One region of the Roseateles sp. DAIF2 genome, then DNA from elsewhere that is predicted to be linked to it. Evidence: predicted binding sites of a transcription regulator. Region 1 holds the regulator's gene; each other region holds the start of a gene.

Region 1 (3,745 bases):
TGGCGCAGCAGGTCGTAGTACTCGTCCAGGGTCTTGGCGTTCTGGCTGTAGGTCACGCCGACCCGGCCGATCGCCGAGACGCCCAGCCCGATCATGTCGCAGTCGGCCTGGGTGCTGTAGCCCTGGAAGTTGCGGTGCAACCGGCCCTGGCGCTTGGCCACCGCCAGCGAATCGCCGGGCAGCGCGAAATGGTCCATGCCGATATAGGTGTAGCCCTGGGCCAGGAAGCCGCCGATCGCGCCCGACAGCATTGACAGCTTGTCGCCGGCTGGCGGCAGCTGGCCGACGTCGATGCGGCGCTGCGGCTTGAAGCGCTGCGGCAGATGCGCATAGGCATACAGCGCGATGCGGTCCGGCCGCAGCTCGGCCACCTGCGCGATGGTGCGCTGGAAGGAGGCCGGGGTCTGCAGCGGCAGGCCGTAGATCAGGTCCACATTGGTCGACTCGAAGCCGAGCGCGCGGGCGCTCGCCATCAGCGCCGCCACATCCGCATAGCTCTGCTGGCGATGCACCGCCTTCTGCACCGCGGCGTCGAAGTCCTGCACGCCGAAGGACAGGCGGTTGAAGCCCAGGCCGCGCAGATGCGCCAGACGCTCGGTGGTGACGGTGCGCGGGTCCACCTCGATCGACACCTCGGCGCCGGCGGTCAGGCGAAAGCGCTTGGCGATCGCCGTCATCAGGTCGCCCAGCTCGGTGTCGCTCAGGAAGGTTGGCGAGCCACCGCCCAGGTGCAGCTGCGAGACCTGCGGCGCACGGCCCAGCCGCGCCAGGGTCAGGTCCATCTCGACCAGCAGGGCCTGCAGGTATTCGCCGGCGCGCTCATGGTGGCGCGTGATCACCTTGTTGCAGGCGCAGTAGTAGCAGACCGATTCGCAGAAGGGGATGTGCACATACAGCGACAGCGGCGCGCCGCCGCCGACCAGCGCGCCGCTGGCGCGCTGCGCCAGCGCCTGCTCGTACTGCTGGACCGTGAAGGCCTCGACGAAGCGGTCCGCCGTCGGATACGAGGTGTAGCGCGGCCCGGCGATGTCGTAACGACGCAGCAGGTCCTCGCTGATGGCGGGCGCGGTGGGGGTGATGCAGGCGTTAGGCATGAGCGCACTTTGCCAAGCCCGGCTGGCCGGCGCTTGATGCACGTCAAGCTTCATGCGCATCGGCGGGTCAACAATGGACCTCATCTTGAGGAGCATCATGTCGTCCACCTTTCAGCAAGCCTCGCCCTGCCCCGCGCCCGCCGCCAATGGCGAATGCACGGGCCGGACCCTGACCCGATCCACGCCGCAGGACGCGGCCCTGCGCGCCGAGCCCTTCAAGGTCGCCTGCTCCAGCTGCAATCTGCGCGAGCTGTGCCTGCCGGTGGGCCTGTCCAAGACCGATCTGGAGCAGCTGGACACCCTGGTCGCCACGCGCCGCACCGTCGCGCGCGGCGACACCCTGTTCCGCGCCGGCGATGCCTTCCAGTCGCTGTTTGCGGTGCGCACCGGCTTCTTCAAGACCTGCGTCTCGGCCGAGGACGGCCGCGACCAGGTCACCGGTTTCCAGATGGCCGGCGAGCTGCTCGGCCTGGACGGCATCAGCAACGACCGCCACAGCTGCGACGCGGTCGCGCTGGAGGATTCGCAGGTCTGCGTGATCCCCTATGGCCAGCTGGAGGAGCTGTCGCGCGAGTTCACCGACCTGCAGCACCAGTTCCACAAGATCATGAGCCGCGAGATCGTGCGCGACCATGGCGTGATGCTGCTGCTCGGCAGCATGCGCGCCGAGGAGCGCCTGGCGGCCTTTCTGCTGAACCTGACCCAGCGCCTGCAGGCGCGCGGCTTCTCGGCCTCCAGCCTGGTGCTGCGCATGACGCGCGAGGAGATCGGCAGCTACCTGGGTCTGAAGCTGGAGACGGTCAGCCGCACCTTCTCCAAGTTCCAGGAGGACGGCCTGCTGGAGGTGAAGCAGCGCCAGATCCGCATCGTCGACCAGGCGGGCCTGCAACGGCTGGTGAACAGCACGAACTGTTGAGAGGTCGATGTTGCAACGATGAAGCGCCCTGCGGGGCGCTTTTCTTATGGTTCGGTCGTGGGACGCTCGGGCGATCGCCGGGCTGCGGGTGCACGCGCTTGCTCCGTGTCCCCCGGGCCGCGCTGCGGCCCTCCTCCTTAACCTGCGCAAGCGCGCACACCCGCAACCCGGCTCTGGCGGCGCAGCGCCTCTTCGACGACGCCCCATATCGGCCACAGGGCGCACGCAGGAGGGTGGGTGGGCCTGATGCGGAGGTCAAGGAGGAGGCCGCGCAGCGGCCGGGGGATTGAGCCCGGACACCGGAAGTCCGGTGGACTTCCGGTGCCTGGCGAAAGCCAGGGCCGCGAGGCCCTGGCAGGCAGCAGCAGGCCTGCCCGCCCTCCTGCGCTCTTCGCCGATCCCGCCCGCGCCTCAGTCGGCTAGCAACAGACTCAACCCGGACGACAACGCCGTGATGGCCCAGAAGCCCAGAAAGGCCAGGCTGTAGAGCGCCAGCGGCGGCAGGCCGGCCGCAGCGATGCGCGGCTCCAGCAGGGTCGGGTCGAGCAGGCTGAACACCAGGCCCTCCAGCACCGCGGCCATCAGGAAGGACGGCCACAGCGCCGCCATCAGCCGCCGGCGCAGACGTTGTTGAATCTGCGGCTGTGGCCGCAACCGCGGCGCGACGGGCGCCAGCGGCGGACCGGCGCGGCGGCCCATCGCTCAGAGGCCGCCGGTGGCGGCGTGGTTGCGGGCCTTCATCGCCGGCTGCTCGGCCTGGGTCTGACGCAGGTCGGCCGAGGGGTCGACCCGCTTCGCCTCGATCACCGGATCCGGATGCGCCAGCGCCAGCGCCAGGGTCACGAAGGAGGCCAGCACCACCGCGCTGGGCCCGCCGATCACCAGCCACATCATGCCGACGCGCCACCAGGGGCGCGGCGTCGCCTGGCCGACGGGCCCGTTGCTGTTGTTGCCATTCATGCTCATGCGGGGTCTCCGGTTGGGCGGGTCAGCGGGGCACGACGAAGGTGGACTTCTCGCGCAGGCCGCGCGCCTCGTCCTCGTCCGAGGCCAGGCGGCGGATCTCGAAATGGATCACATGGGCGCCGGCGCCGGCCGCGGCCGCGCCCTCGGGCGGCAGACGCAGCGCCAGCGAGACCCAGCGCGCCTCGGCGGGCGCCAGGGTCAGGGCCACCGGCCGGCTCAACGCCAGGCCCGGCAGGCCGTCGGCCTCGATCTCGTAGCGCTGCGGCTTCTCGGTCGCGTTCATCACCTGCAGGCGGTAGACGTTCTCGATCACGCCGTCCTCGATCTGGCGCGCCAGTGCGGCGCGGTCGCGCAGCACGTCGACCCGGAAGGGCGTGCGCAGCGCCAGGCTGGCCAGCATCGCGCCGGACAGCAGCAGCAGGATCGCGCCGTAGACCAGCACGCGCGGCCGCAGCACGCGGCGCCAGCGTTCGCCACGGTTCAGGTGCTGGGACAGGCCGTTCTCGGTGTCGTAGCGGATCAGACCGCGTGGATAGGCCATCTTGTCCATCACGTCGTTGCAGACGTCGATGCAGGCGGCGCAGCCGATGCAGTCGTACTGCAGGCCCTGGCGGATGTCGATGCCGGTCGGGCAGACCTGCACGCACAGGGTGCAGTCGATGCAGGAGCCCAGGCCCTGGGCCTTGGGGTCGGCCTTCTTCGAGCGCGAGCCGCGGGGTTCGCCGCGCTCGGCGTCGTAGCTGATGATCAGCGTGTCCTTGTCGAACAT
Region 2 (3,745 bases), 370 kb from region 1:
CAGCAGGGTCGCCAGGGCGGCGATCACCACGCCGGCGGCGGTGTTCTTGGGCATGTGGATGTCCACGAAACCGCGGGTCGGGCGCACGGCGCCGCGCTTCTTCATGTCGGCCCAGGCGTCCAGGTCGTGGACCACCGGGGTGAACGCGAAGTTGTAGGCGGGCGGGGGCGAAGCGGTCGACCATTCCAGCGTGCGGCCGTCCCAGGGGTCGCCCGTGACGTCACGCAGCTGCTCGCGGCGCAGGTAGCTGACGGCGAACTGGATCAGCATCGCGGCGATACCGACGGCGATCAGCACGGCACCGAAGGCGGCGATCTGGAACCAGATCTGCAGCGAGGGATCGGTGAAGTGGCTCATGCGGCGGGTCACGCCCATCAGGCCTAGCACGTACAGCGGCATGAAGGCGAAGTAGAAGCCGATCACCCAGAACCAGAACGAAACCTTGCCCCAGAACGGATCCAGCTTGTAGCCGAAGGCCTTCGGGAACCAGAAGTAGATGCCCGCGAACAGGCCGAACAGCACGCCGCCGATGATCACGTTGTGGAAATGCGCGATCAGGAACAGCGAGTTGTGCAGCACGAAGTCGGCCGGCGGCACCGCCAGCAGCACGCCCGTCATGCCGCCGATCACGAAGGTGATCATGAAGGCGATGGTCCACATCATCGGCAGCTCGAAGCTGATGCGGCCGCGGTACATCGTGAACAGCCAGTTGAAGATCTTCGCCCCGGTCGGGATCGAGATGATCATCGTCGTGATGCCGAAGAAGCTGTTGACGCTGGCCCCGGAGCCCATCGTGAAGAAGTGGTGCAGCCAGACGAGATACGACAGGATCGTGATCACGACCGTCGCATAGACCATCGAGGCATAGCCGAACAGGCGCTTGCGGCAGAAGGTCGACACCACCTCGGAGAAGATGCCGAAGCAGGGCAGGATCAGGATGTAGACCTCGGGGTGGCCCCAGATCCAGATCAGGTTCACGTACAGCATGGCGTTGCCGCCCAGGTCCGTCGTGAAGAAGTTCGTGCCCAGGTAGCGGTCCAGCGACAGCAGCACCAGGGTGGCGGTCAGCACCGGGAAGCTCACCACTATCAGCACGTTGGTGCACAGCGAGGTCCAGGTGAAGACGGGCATCTTCATCAGGGTCATGCCGGGCGCGCGCATCTTGATGATGGTCACGATCAGGTTGATACCCGACAAGGTCGTGCCTACCCCCGCGACCTGCAGCGCCCAGATGTAGTAGTCCACCCCCACGCCCGGACTCGCCAGGATGCCCGACAGCGGCGGGAAGGCCAGCCAGCCGGTGCGCGCGAACTCGCCGACGAACAGCGAGATCATCAGCAGGATGGCGCCGCCGGCGGTCATCCAGAAGCTGAAGTTGTTCAGGAAGGGGAAGGCCACGTCGCGAGCACCGATCTGCAGCGGCACGACATAGTTCATGAAGCCCGTGACCAGCGGCATCGCCACGAAGAAGATCATGATCACGCCGTGGGCGGTGAAGATCTGGTCGTAGTGGTGCGGCGGCAGGAAGCCGGCCTGGTCGCCGAAGGCCATGGCCTGCTGTGCACGCATCATGATGGCGTCGGCGAAGCCGCGCAGCAGCATCACCAGGCCCAGGATGATGTACATGATGCCGATCTTCTTGTGGTCGATGCTGGTCAGCCAGTCGCGCCACAGCGGGCCCCAGGCGCGGTAGCGCGTCATCAGGGCCAGCATCACGGTGCCGCCGATCGCGACCATCGCGAAGGTGGCCCAGATGATCGGGTCATGGGGAATCGCATCCCAGCCGAGGCGGCCGAACACGAGCTTGTTCAGATCTTGCATAACAAATACTCGGGATTGGGGCGGCTGCCTCAGCGCAGCTGCGACGGCGATTGTTGGGCCTGGTTGCGCGGTGCGAAGTCGCCGGCGTTCTCGGGCGTGCACAGGGCCGACACATAGGTGCGCTGCCCTTCATCGCCCCAGGGCTTGCTGGCCAGGCCGTCGATCGCGCCCTTGCCGCCGCCGCCGGCGGCGTCGATGGCCATCATCTGGGCCATGCACATCTTGCTGCCGTCAACGCAGCGATTCACGATCGCGTCGTACAGGCCGTTGGCCACGCTGGCGTAGCGGCGCACCGGCTCCTTGCCGCTGGGCTTTTCCAGCGCCAGGTAGTCGGCGCGGGTCAGCTGGCTGCCCTCGGCCTTGCTGCGCTCGACCCAGCTGGCGAAGTCCGATTCGGACATGCCGTGGAACTTGAAGCGCATGTGCGAGAAGCCGTCACCGCTGAAGTTCGACGAGAAGCCGTCGTAGACGCCAACCTTGTTGATCACCGCGTGCAGCTTGGTTTCCATGCCGGGCATCGCGTAGATCATGCCGGCCAGGGCCGGCACGTAGAAGGCGTTCATCACGGTGGACGAGGTCAGCTTGAACTGGATCGGGCGGTCCACCGGCGCGGCCAGCTCGTTGACCGTGGCGATGCCCTGCTGCGGGTAGAGGAACAGCCATTTCCAGTCCAGCGCCACGACCTCGACGATCAGGGGCTGCACATCGGCCGGGACCGGACGCTCGGCGTCGATGCGGTCCAGCGGGCGGTAGGGGTCCAGCTTGTGGGTGCTGATCCAGGTGATCGCGCCCAGCGCGATGATGATCAGCAGCGGTGCGCCCCAGATCACCAGTTCCAGCCGGGTGGAATGGTCCCAGTCGGGCTCGTAGGCGGCCGACTTGTTGGCCTGGCGGTAGCGCCAGGCGAACAGGATGGTCAAGGCGATCACCGGTACGATGATGACCAGCATCAACAGGGTGGAGGTGATGATCAGATCGGCCTGCTGCACGGCGATATCGCCGGAGGGCTTCATCACCACCATATTGCAGCCCGCCAACGGCAGAAGACCCGCCAGTAGCAGGCCGAGGCGGAGCAGAATGCTCTTGAAAGGAGAGGAATTGGACGTCATCGGGAAAACCAGACCGGCGGGAAAACGCTAGTTGCGCGTCGGGCGCGAATGTATCTTGATTGACCCAAATCAACGATTGGACATTTTGTCCCAGGCAGGAGACATGAACAGCAGCAGTACTCTCAATTCGTCGCTGGTGCCCGAAGCCCAACAGGGCCCTGCCGACAGCCTCGCACCCGGGGATATCGCGGTGGGCGTGGTCATCGGTCGCGCCTCCGAATACTTCGATTTCTTCGTCTACGGGATCGCATCCGCGCTGGTTTTCCCGGCGGTGTTTTTCCCCCACATGGGGCGGCTCGAAGGGACCTTGTTCTCGTTCGCCTTGTTTTCGCTGGCCTTCATCGTGCGGCCGCTGGGCACGCTCGCGGGGATGGAGATTCAGCGCCGATACGGCCGCAGTGTCAAGCTGACCGTGGCCCTGTTCCTGCTCGGCAGCTCCACCGCCGGCATGGCCCTGCTGCCCGGCTACGCGAGTGCCGGCGCCGCGGCGATCGGCATGCTGGCGGCCTGCCGCATCGGCCAGGGCCTGGCCCAGGGCGGGTCCTGGGACGGCCTGCCCTCGCTGCTGGCGCTGAACGCGCCGCCGCACCGGCGCGGCTGGTACGCGATGCTGGGCCAGCTGGGCGCGCCGCTGGGCTTCCTGGTGGCCTGCGGCCTGTTCGCCTACCTCTGGGGCCATCTGTCCAGCAACGACTTCCTGGAATGGGGCTGGCGCTTCCCCTTCTTCGCCGCCTTCGCGATCAACGTGGTCGCGCTGTTCGCCCGGCTGCGCCTGGTGGTGACGCATGAGTACGAGCGTGAGCTGGGCGAGCGCG
Region 3 (3,745 bases), 1.2 Mb from region 1:
GCTGCGTTCAGCTAACGCAGACTTGAATGCCGAAAGGATCCAATCCGGTAGTTGGGTCGTAAGCAGCTCATCTGTGACCGCGCTGTGGCGGAGCTGAAGTAGGTAAAACAGGGTTGAGCGGAGTGTCCTCTTTCGCTCGTATCGAATCTTGGCGATATAGCCACAGGCAGCAAGCAGAGCTGATCCGACAGCGCCACCGGCTGCCGCAAGCTTTGGGTCAATCGTCAGGATAGTTTCGATCACGGTCTAGAGCCCTAGTTCGGTTCCCTGGTCACAGGTCCGCCATTAAAAACTGCGGTGGCAGCCACAAGTCCCTAGTGCGATGGAACTATGCCAACAAAATACCTGTGAACGTGGCAGCTCTGGCATCTGATACCGACGCCACGATTGCTCTTTGCTCTAAGCAAGATCGTTCTGGCCTGACATTTCTCCGCGCGAGCGAGAATGCCCTCCATGGACCACACCAACTCTGCCTCCCATCTCTACGCCGCCCACCTCGCCGCCCTGCAGATCCAGGCCGAGTCGGCCCTGGCGCGTTGCGGCTATGACGCGCTGTTGATTGCTTCCGGCATCGAGAAGTACGCCTTCCTCGATGACCGGCCCTATCTGTTCCAGCCCAATCCGCATTTCAAGCATTGGCTGCCGCTGACGGCCAACCCGTACAGCTGGCTGCTGATCCGGCCGGGCCACAAGCCGCGCCTGGTCTATTACCAGCCGGACGATTACTGGCATGTGCCGCCCAGCGACCCGAGCGGCTTCTGGGTCGAGCATTTCGAGCTGATCGTGATCAGCCAGCCGGAGGATGCGGCGCGTCATCTGCAGGTGGCGGCAGGGGGGCGTGCCGCCATCATCGGCGAGGCCGACGCGGCGATCGCCGGCGTGGTGCCCAACAACCCGCAGGACCTGCTGCACCTGCTGCATTACCGGCGCGCGGTGAAGAGCGCCTACGAGCTGGAACAGATGCGTGCCGCGCAGCGCCGCGCGGTGCCGGCGCATCTGGCGGCCAAGGCGGCCTTCGAGGCCGGCGCGTCCGAGCTGGACATCCATCGCGCCTACCTGGCGGCCAGCGGCCATACCGACCGCGACCTGCCGTACTCCAACATCGTCGCGCTCAACGAGCATGGCGCGGTGCTGCATTACCAGTACCAGGACAGCCGCCCGCCGGCCGAATCGCGCGCGCTGCTGATCGATGCGGGCGCGCAGGTGAACGGCTATGCCTCGGACATCACGCGCACCTGGAGCCTGGGGCGCGACGAGCGCTTCGACGCGCTGCTGGCCGCGATGGAGCGGGCGCAGCTGGCGCTGGTGGACGAGGTGCGTGCCGGCGTCGACTACCGCGACATCCACCTGAGCACGCATCGCCATATCGCGCGCATCCTGGTGGAGCAGGGCATCGTGAAAAAGGGGCTGAGCAGCCCCGAGGCGCTGGTCGAGCAGCGCGTCACCAGCACCTTCTTCCCGCATGGCATCGGCCATCTGCTGGGCCTGCAGGTGCACGACATCGGCGGCTTCATGGCCGACGAGACCGGCGCGCCGGCGGCCAAGCCCGAGGGCCATCCCTATCTGCGCCTGACCCGCGTGCTGCAGCCCGGCATGGTGGTGACCATCGAGCCGGGTCTGTATTTCATCCCGACCCTGCTGAAGAAGCTGGCCGCCACGCCGGCCGGCGCCGCGATCGACTGGGGCCTGGTCGAGCACCTGGCCCGCTTCGGCGGCGTGCGCATCGAGGACGATGTGGCCTGCCGCGAGGCGGATCAGGCGCCGGAGAACCTGACCCGGGACGCGTTCGCGGCGGCTTGACGGACCACCCCCTACCGGCTTCGCCGGCCCCCTCCAGGGGGCGCACCCGCAGGACCGGCGGAGCCGGATCCTCGGGTGCCGCTTGGCTAGGCTGCGCGCTCGCGCCATCGGGCGGCGAGGCTTGCTGAAATGCCGCCGCGTTGGGCGGCATCCGTCAGAAGCGCATGCCCAGCCCGATGCCGAACAGCACCGGGTCGACCTTGAAGCTGCCGACCTTGCTTCCCTTGGAGGACACGTCGGTGTCGATCTTGACCTTCTTGATGTCGACGTTCAGGTACAGGTTCTTCGCGATCTCGATGTCGGCGCCGGCCTGCAGCGAGAGGCCGTAGCTGTTCTTCTTGATGCTGGGCGCCAGCGCGGCCTGCACGGCGGGATCGAAGTTGACGCTGGAGAAGCGCGTGTAGTTGATGCCGGCGCCCACATAGGGACGGAAGGTCGCGCTGGGGGCGAAGTGGTACTGCAGGCTCAAGGTCGGGGGCAGGTGCTTGAGGCTGCCGATCTTGTTGCCGCCGGCCTTCAGGTCATGCTTTTGCGGATAGGTCAGGATCAGCTCGGCCGCCCAGTTGGGCGTGAAGAAGTAGCTGATGTCGACCTCGGGGATGGCCTTGTTGTTGATCGCCAGGTTCAGGCCGGTCGAGTCCTTGTTGGCCGAGTCGAGGTGCACCACGCGGGCGCGCACCAGCCAGGGGCCTTCGGCCGTGGCGGTTTGTTGCTGCTGGGCCTGGACGGCGCTGGCGGCACCCAGCAGGCCGAAGGCGGCGGCAGCGAGGGCGAGGATCTTGTGTTGTTGATGAGACTTTGTCATTCAATGGCTCCTAGTGGATGAAGCCATTGGAAAAGCCGCCCCGCGCCACAGCCTTGCGCTGACGCAAAAGCGGCCGGCCCCTCGCGGGGAGGGGCCGGCCGACTTGAGATGGGTCAATAAAGGCGCAGAGGCTAGGGGGCTTTCGTCGCGAGCCGGCGACAGGCTAGGCGGACGGAGCGCAGGGACCGGAACGTACTTCCTGTACGTGAGGACCCCGAGCGTCCGACCAACGACGCATGGTGGCGGCGCAGCAGAAAGTCCCCTGGCCTCTCAGCCGAGCTTGAGGCGTTTGCACAGTTCCAGGGTCAGCGCGGACTGGTTCAGCGTATAGAAGTGGATCGCGGGCACGCCGCCGGCGATCAGGCGTTCGCAGAGCTGGGTGATCACGTCCAGGCCGAAGGCGCGGATCGAGGCGCTGTCGTCCATATAGCCTTCCATCTTCAGCGCGACCCAGCGCGGGATCTCGATGCCGTCGCGCGCCGCGAACTGGGCGATGCGGCCGTAGTTGTGGAAGGGCATGATGCCCGGGATGATCGGCGCCTCGACGCCCAGCTTGCGCGCGGCGTCGACGAAGTGGAAGTAAGCGTCCGGATTGAAGAAGAACTGCGTGATCGCCGCGGTGGCGCCGGCGCGCATCTTGTCGGCGAAATGCTGCAGGTCCTTGGCCGCGTAGCGCTGCTGCGGGTGGTATTCGGGATAGGCCGCCACCTCGATCTTCCAGTCCGGGCCCTGGGTCTCGCGGATGAAGCGCACCAGCTCGGCCGCATAGCGGAACTCGCCGGCGGTGGCGGTGCCGCTGGGCAGGTCGCCGCGCAGCGCGACGATGCGGCGGATGTTTTGCGCGCGGTAGGTGGCCAGGATCTCGGCGATGCTCTCGCGTGTCGAGCCGACGCAGGACAGATGCGGCGCGGCCTCGAAGCCGGTCGCGGCGATGCCCATCACCGTGGCCAGGGTCTTGTCGCGGGTGGCGCCGCCGGCGCCGTAGGTGACGCTGAAGTACTGGGGCTTGAGGGTGCCCAGCTCCTGCACCACGGTCTTGAGCTTCTCGGTGCCGACCGGCGTATTGGGAGGGAAGAATTCGAAGCTGACGGGGGGGGTGCTCATGTGGCTTGAACCCAGAGAAAGAATTCGGTGTTGCCG
Region 4 (3,745 bases), 1.4 Mb from region 1:
TGATGCCGCGCGGCCGCACTCACAGGGCACCGTGCTCACATTGCAGTCAATGACATTCGATTCCCTGGGCCTCGCAGCGCCGCTGCTGAAGGCCATCGCCGACGCCGGCTACACCTCCCCCACCCCGATCCAGGCCCAAGCCATCCCCGCCGTCCTCAAGGGCGGCGACCTGATGGCCGGCGCACAGACCGGCACCGGCAAGACCGCCGGCTTCACCCTGCCGATGCTGCATCGCCTGTCCGCCACGCCGGCGGTCAAGAACGCCCGCGGCAAGCACATGGTGCGCGCCCTGGTGCTGACCCCGACCCGCGAGCTGGCCGCCCAGGTCGAGGAAAGCGTCAAGACCTACGGCAAGTACCTGCCGCTGACCAGCATGGTGATGTTCGGCGGCGTCGGCATGCAGCCGCAGGTGAACCGCCTGCGCGACGGCGTCGACATCCTGGTCGCCACGCCCGGCCGCCTGCTGGACCACCACATGCAGGGCACGCTGGACCTGTCCAAGGTCGAGATCCTGGTGCTGGACGAGGCCGACCGCATGCTGGACATGGGCTTCATCCATGACATCAAGAAGGTGCTGGCGATCCTGCCGCAGAAGAAGCAGAGCCTGCTGTTCTCGGCCACCTTCAGCGACGACATCAAGAACCTCGCCGACCGCCTGCTGAACCAGCCGGCGCTGATCGAGGTGGCTCGCCGCAACCAGACCAACGACGCGATCGCGCAGAAGGTCCATCCGGTCGGCCGCGAGCGCAAGAAGGACCTGCTGGCGCACCTGATCAAGTCGGGCGACTGGCACCAGGTGCTGGTCTTCACCCGCATGAAGCATGGCGCGAACCGCCTGACCGATTTCCTGAACGAGCAGGGCATCAGTGCGATGGCGATCCACGGCAACAAGAGCCAGGGTGCCCGCACCAAGGCGCTGGCCGAGTTCAAGAGCGGCGAGCTGACCTGCCTGGTGGCGACCGACATCGCGGCGCGCGGCATCGACATCGATCAGCTGCCCCATGTCGTCAACTACGAGCTGCCCAACGTCCCAGAGGACTATGTGCACCGCATCGGCCGCACCGGCCGCGCCGGCGCGCAGGGCGAGGCGGTCAGCCTGGTCTGCGTCGACGAGCAGGGTTTCCTGCGCGACATCGAGAAGCTGATCAAGCGCGAGATCCCGAAGGAAGCCGTGCCCGGTTTCGAGCCGCCGGTCGGCGAGAAGCCCGAGCCCATCGTGCTGGGCCGCATGGTGCTGAACCCGAACGGCAGCCGCGGCCGCGCGCCGAACCCGGCCGGCGGCCGGGGTGGCGGCGGTGGCGGTGGTCGTGGCGGCCAGGGTGGACGCCCGGGCCAGAACGGCGGCGGTCGTCCGCAGGGTAGCGGCGGCGGCCAGGGGCGCGGCCAGCAGGCCAACGGCGGCCGTGGCAATGGTGGCGGTGGCGGCGCTCAGCCGCGCCGCGAGGGCGGCGGTGGCCAGCGCAGTGGCGGTGGCGGTGGCGGACAGGGCGGCGGTGGACGCCTGACCCAGCCCAAGCGCTGAAAACAAGCGGCTCCTGCCCAAAGCCCGGCCTCGGCCGGGCTTTTTTGTGCCCGCTCGCGGCATCCGCTTGCCATTTATCAAGTCCGTCCTCGAAGGCTATGCTGGAATGCAGCGCGGAGGACACCCCATGAAGCTGACCTTTCTAGGTGCCGCCGATGCGGTAACCGGCTCGCGCCATCTGCTGGACACCGGCCGACAGCGTCTGCTGCTCGACTGCGGCCTGTTCCAGGGCTACAAGGCGCTGCGCGAACGCAACTGGGCACCGCTGGGCGTGCCGGCCAACAGCCTTGACGCCGTGCTGCTCTCACATGCCCATCTGGACCACAGCGGCTATCTGCCGGCGCTGCTGCGCCAGGGCTACCAGGGCCAGATTTTCTCGACCGGCGCCACGCGCGATCTGTGCGAGGTGCTGCTGCTCGACGCCGCCAAGCTGCAGGAAGAGGATGCGCGCCGCGCCAACCGCTTCCACACCAGCCGTCACGACAAGGCCCTGCCGCTCTACAGCAGTGCTGACGCAAGGAAGGTTCTGACCCATTTCGTCGGCCTGCCGCGCGACGGCCGGCTGCGCCTCAAGGACTGCGAGATCCGCTTCACCCCGGTCGGCCATCTGCTGGGCGCCTGCGCGATCCGTGTCGAGACCGGCGCCGGGCGCAGCCTGCTTTACTCCGGCGACCTGGGTCGCACCAACGACCTGCTGATGCCGCCACCGCAGCAGGCCCAGGGCGCCGAGGTGCTGCTGATCGAGTCGACCTATGGCAACCGTCTGCACCCGGCCGAGGATGTGCAGGCCCGCCTGGGCCAAATCATTCGCGATACCCTGCGCCGCGGCGGCAGCGTGCTACTGCCCAGCTTCGCGGTCGGGCGGGCGCAAGCGCTGCTGCTGGTGCTGCAACGCCTGCGGGCCGCGGGCGAACTGCCTCACCATCTGCCCATCCTGCTGGACAGCCCGATGGCCGCCCAGGCCACCGAGATCACACGCCATCACGGCCGTCTGCTGCGCATCGCGCCACACGAGCTGGCCACCCTGGACGAAGGCGTCAGCATCATCAGCAAGCCGGCCGAGTCGCTGAAGGCGGCCGTGCGCGCCATCACGCGGCCCAGCATCATCATCTCGGCCAGCGGCATGGCCACCGGCGGGCGGGTGCTGAACTATCTGAAGACCCTGGCGCCTGGAGCGCGTCACCACATCGTCTTCCCAGGCTTCCAGGTCGGCGGCAGCCGCGGCGCCAAGATGATCGCGGGCGACCGCGAGATTAAGCTGCAGGGCGAATATGTGCCGGTCAATGCTGAGGTCAGCCATCTGGAAGGCTTCTCGGGCCATGCCGATGCCGAAGGCCTGATGGCCTGGATGCGCAAGCTGGATCGCGCGCCCGAGCAGGTGTTTGTCGTGCATGGCGAGCCGGCCGCCAGCGACGCGCTGCGCAGCCGCATTCAGGACGAACTGGGCTGGCGTGTGCGCGTGCCTCAGCATGGCGAAACCGTGAGCCTGTGAGCAGCACGCGGCACCTCCGATGAGCGACTGGCAGGCGGCGCTTGGCCCACCGGCGCCATTGGCGGTGGGGCTGCTGGTGGCGCTGGGCGGAGGCCTGCTGGTGGGCCTGGAGCGCGAGCGCCGCAAGGGTCATGGCCCCGGACGCGAGGCCGCCGGGCTGCGCAGCTTCACCCTGGTCTCCGTGGCCGGTGCCCTGGCCCATGGCCTGGCCGTACCGGGTCTGCTGCCGGCCGGTGCGCTCGTGGTGGGAGGCCTGGCCGCGCTGGCCTACTGGCGCCAAAGCCCCGGGGATCCGGGCCTGACCACCGAGATCGCCCTGCTACTGACTTTCCTGATCGGCGCCTTGAGCCTACAGGCTCCTGCCCTGGGCGCAGCGGCGGCCGTGGTGATGACCATGCTGCTGGCGGCGCGCAGCCGCTTGCACCATTTCGCCACCCGGGTGCTGAACGAGCAGGAACTGCATGACGGTCTGCTGCTGGCGGCTCTCGCCCTGATCGTGCTGCCGCTGATGCCCGACGAACCGATCGCCTGGCTGGCCGGGCTCAAGGCCCGGACCCTGCTGGGACTGGTGACCCTGTTGTTGCTGCTGCAGGCGGCCGGTCATGTAGCGCTGCGCGCGCTCGGCGCCCGCCTGGGCCTGACGCTGACCGGTCTGTTCTCCGGTTTGGTGTCCAGCACCGCCACCATCGCCGCGATGGGCGGGCGCGCACGCGCCCAGCCCGAGCTGCGGC

The links. The regulator FNR, encoded in region 1, switches genes on or off when oxygen is low (the NO sensors DNR and NnrR bind a similar motif). The targets are predictions, from matches to a motif close to TTGATNNNNATCAA.
Region 2: a site for FNR is predicted at 2,990-3,003, ahead of cyoA (ubiquinol oxidase subunit II). Genes of this name have one in related genera too.
Region 3: a site for FNR is predicted at 2,709-2,722, ahead of G8A07_RS04850 (OmpW family protein). Genes of this name have one in related genera too.
Region 4: a site for FNR is predicted at 1,590-1,603, ahead of G8A07_RS16715 (MBL fold metallo-hydrolase RNA specificity domain-containing protein). Genes of this name have one in related genera too.

The regions. Positions count from the first base shown of each region.
Region 1 covers NZ_CP049919.1:2,242,275-2,246,019, reverse strand. The annotation lists gene hemN (oxygen-independent coproporphyrinogen III oxidase) at 1-1,094, opposite strand, end outside; gene fnr (fumarate/nitrate reduction transcriptional regulator Fnr) at 1,189-2,010, shown strand; gene G8A07_RS10430 (hypothetical protein) at 2,422-2,709, opposite strand; gene G8A07_RS10425 (hypothetical protein) at 2,713-2,976, opposite strand; gene ccoG (cytochrome c oxidase accessory protein CcoG) at 2,999-3,745, opposite strand, start outside.
Region 2 covers NZ_CP049919.1:2,613,181-2,616,925, forward strand. The annotation lists gene cyoB (cytochrome o ubiquinol oxidase subunit I) at 1-1,821, opposite strand, end outside; gene cyoA (ubiquinol oxidase subunit II) at 1,851-2,930, opposite strand; gene G8A07_RS12090 (MFS transporter) at 3,034-3,745, shown strand, end outside.
Region 3 covers NZ_CP049919.1:1,034,264-1,038,008, forward strand. The annotation lists gene G8A07_RS04840 (hypothetical protein) at 1-243, opposite strand, end outside; gene pepQ (Xaa-Pro dipeptidase) at 454-1,800, shown strand; gene G8A07_RS04850 (OmpW family protein) at 1,955-2,605, opposite strand; gene metF (methylenetetrahydrofolate reductase [NAD(P)H]) at 2,876-3,709, opposite strand; gene G8A07_RS04860 (TlyA family RNA methyltransferase) at 3,706-3,745, opposite strand, start outside.
Region 4 covers NZ_CP049919.1:3,604,617-3,608,361, forward strand. The annotation lists gene G8A07_RS16710 (DEAD/DEAH box helicase) at 50-1,522, shown strand; gene G8A07_RS16715 (MBL fold metallo-hydrolase RNA specificity domain-containing protein) at 1,650-3,014, shown strand; gene G8A07_RS16720 (DUF4010 domain-containing protein) at 3,034-3,745, shown strand, end outside.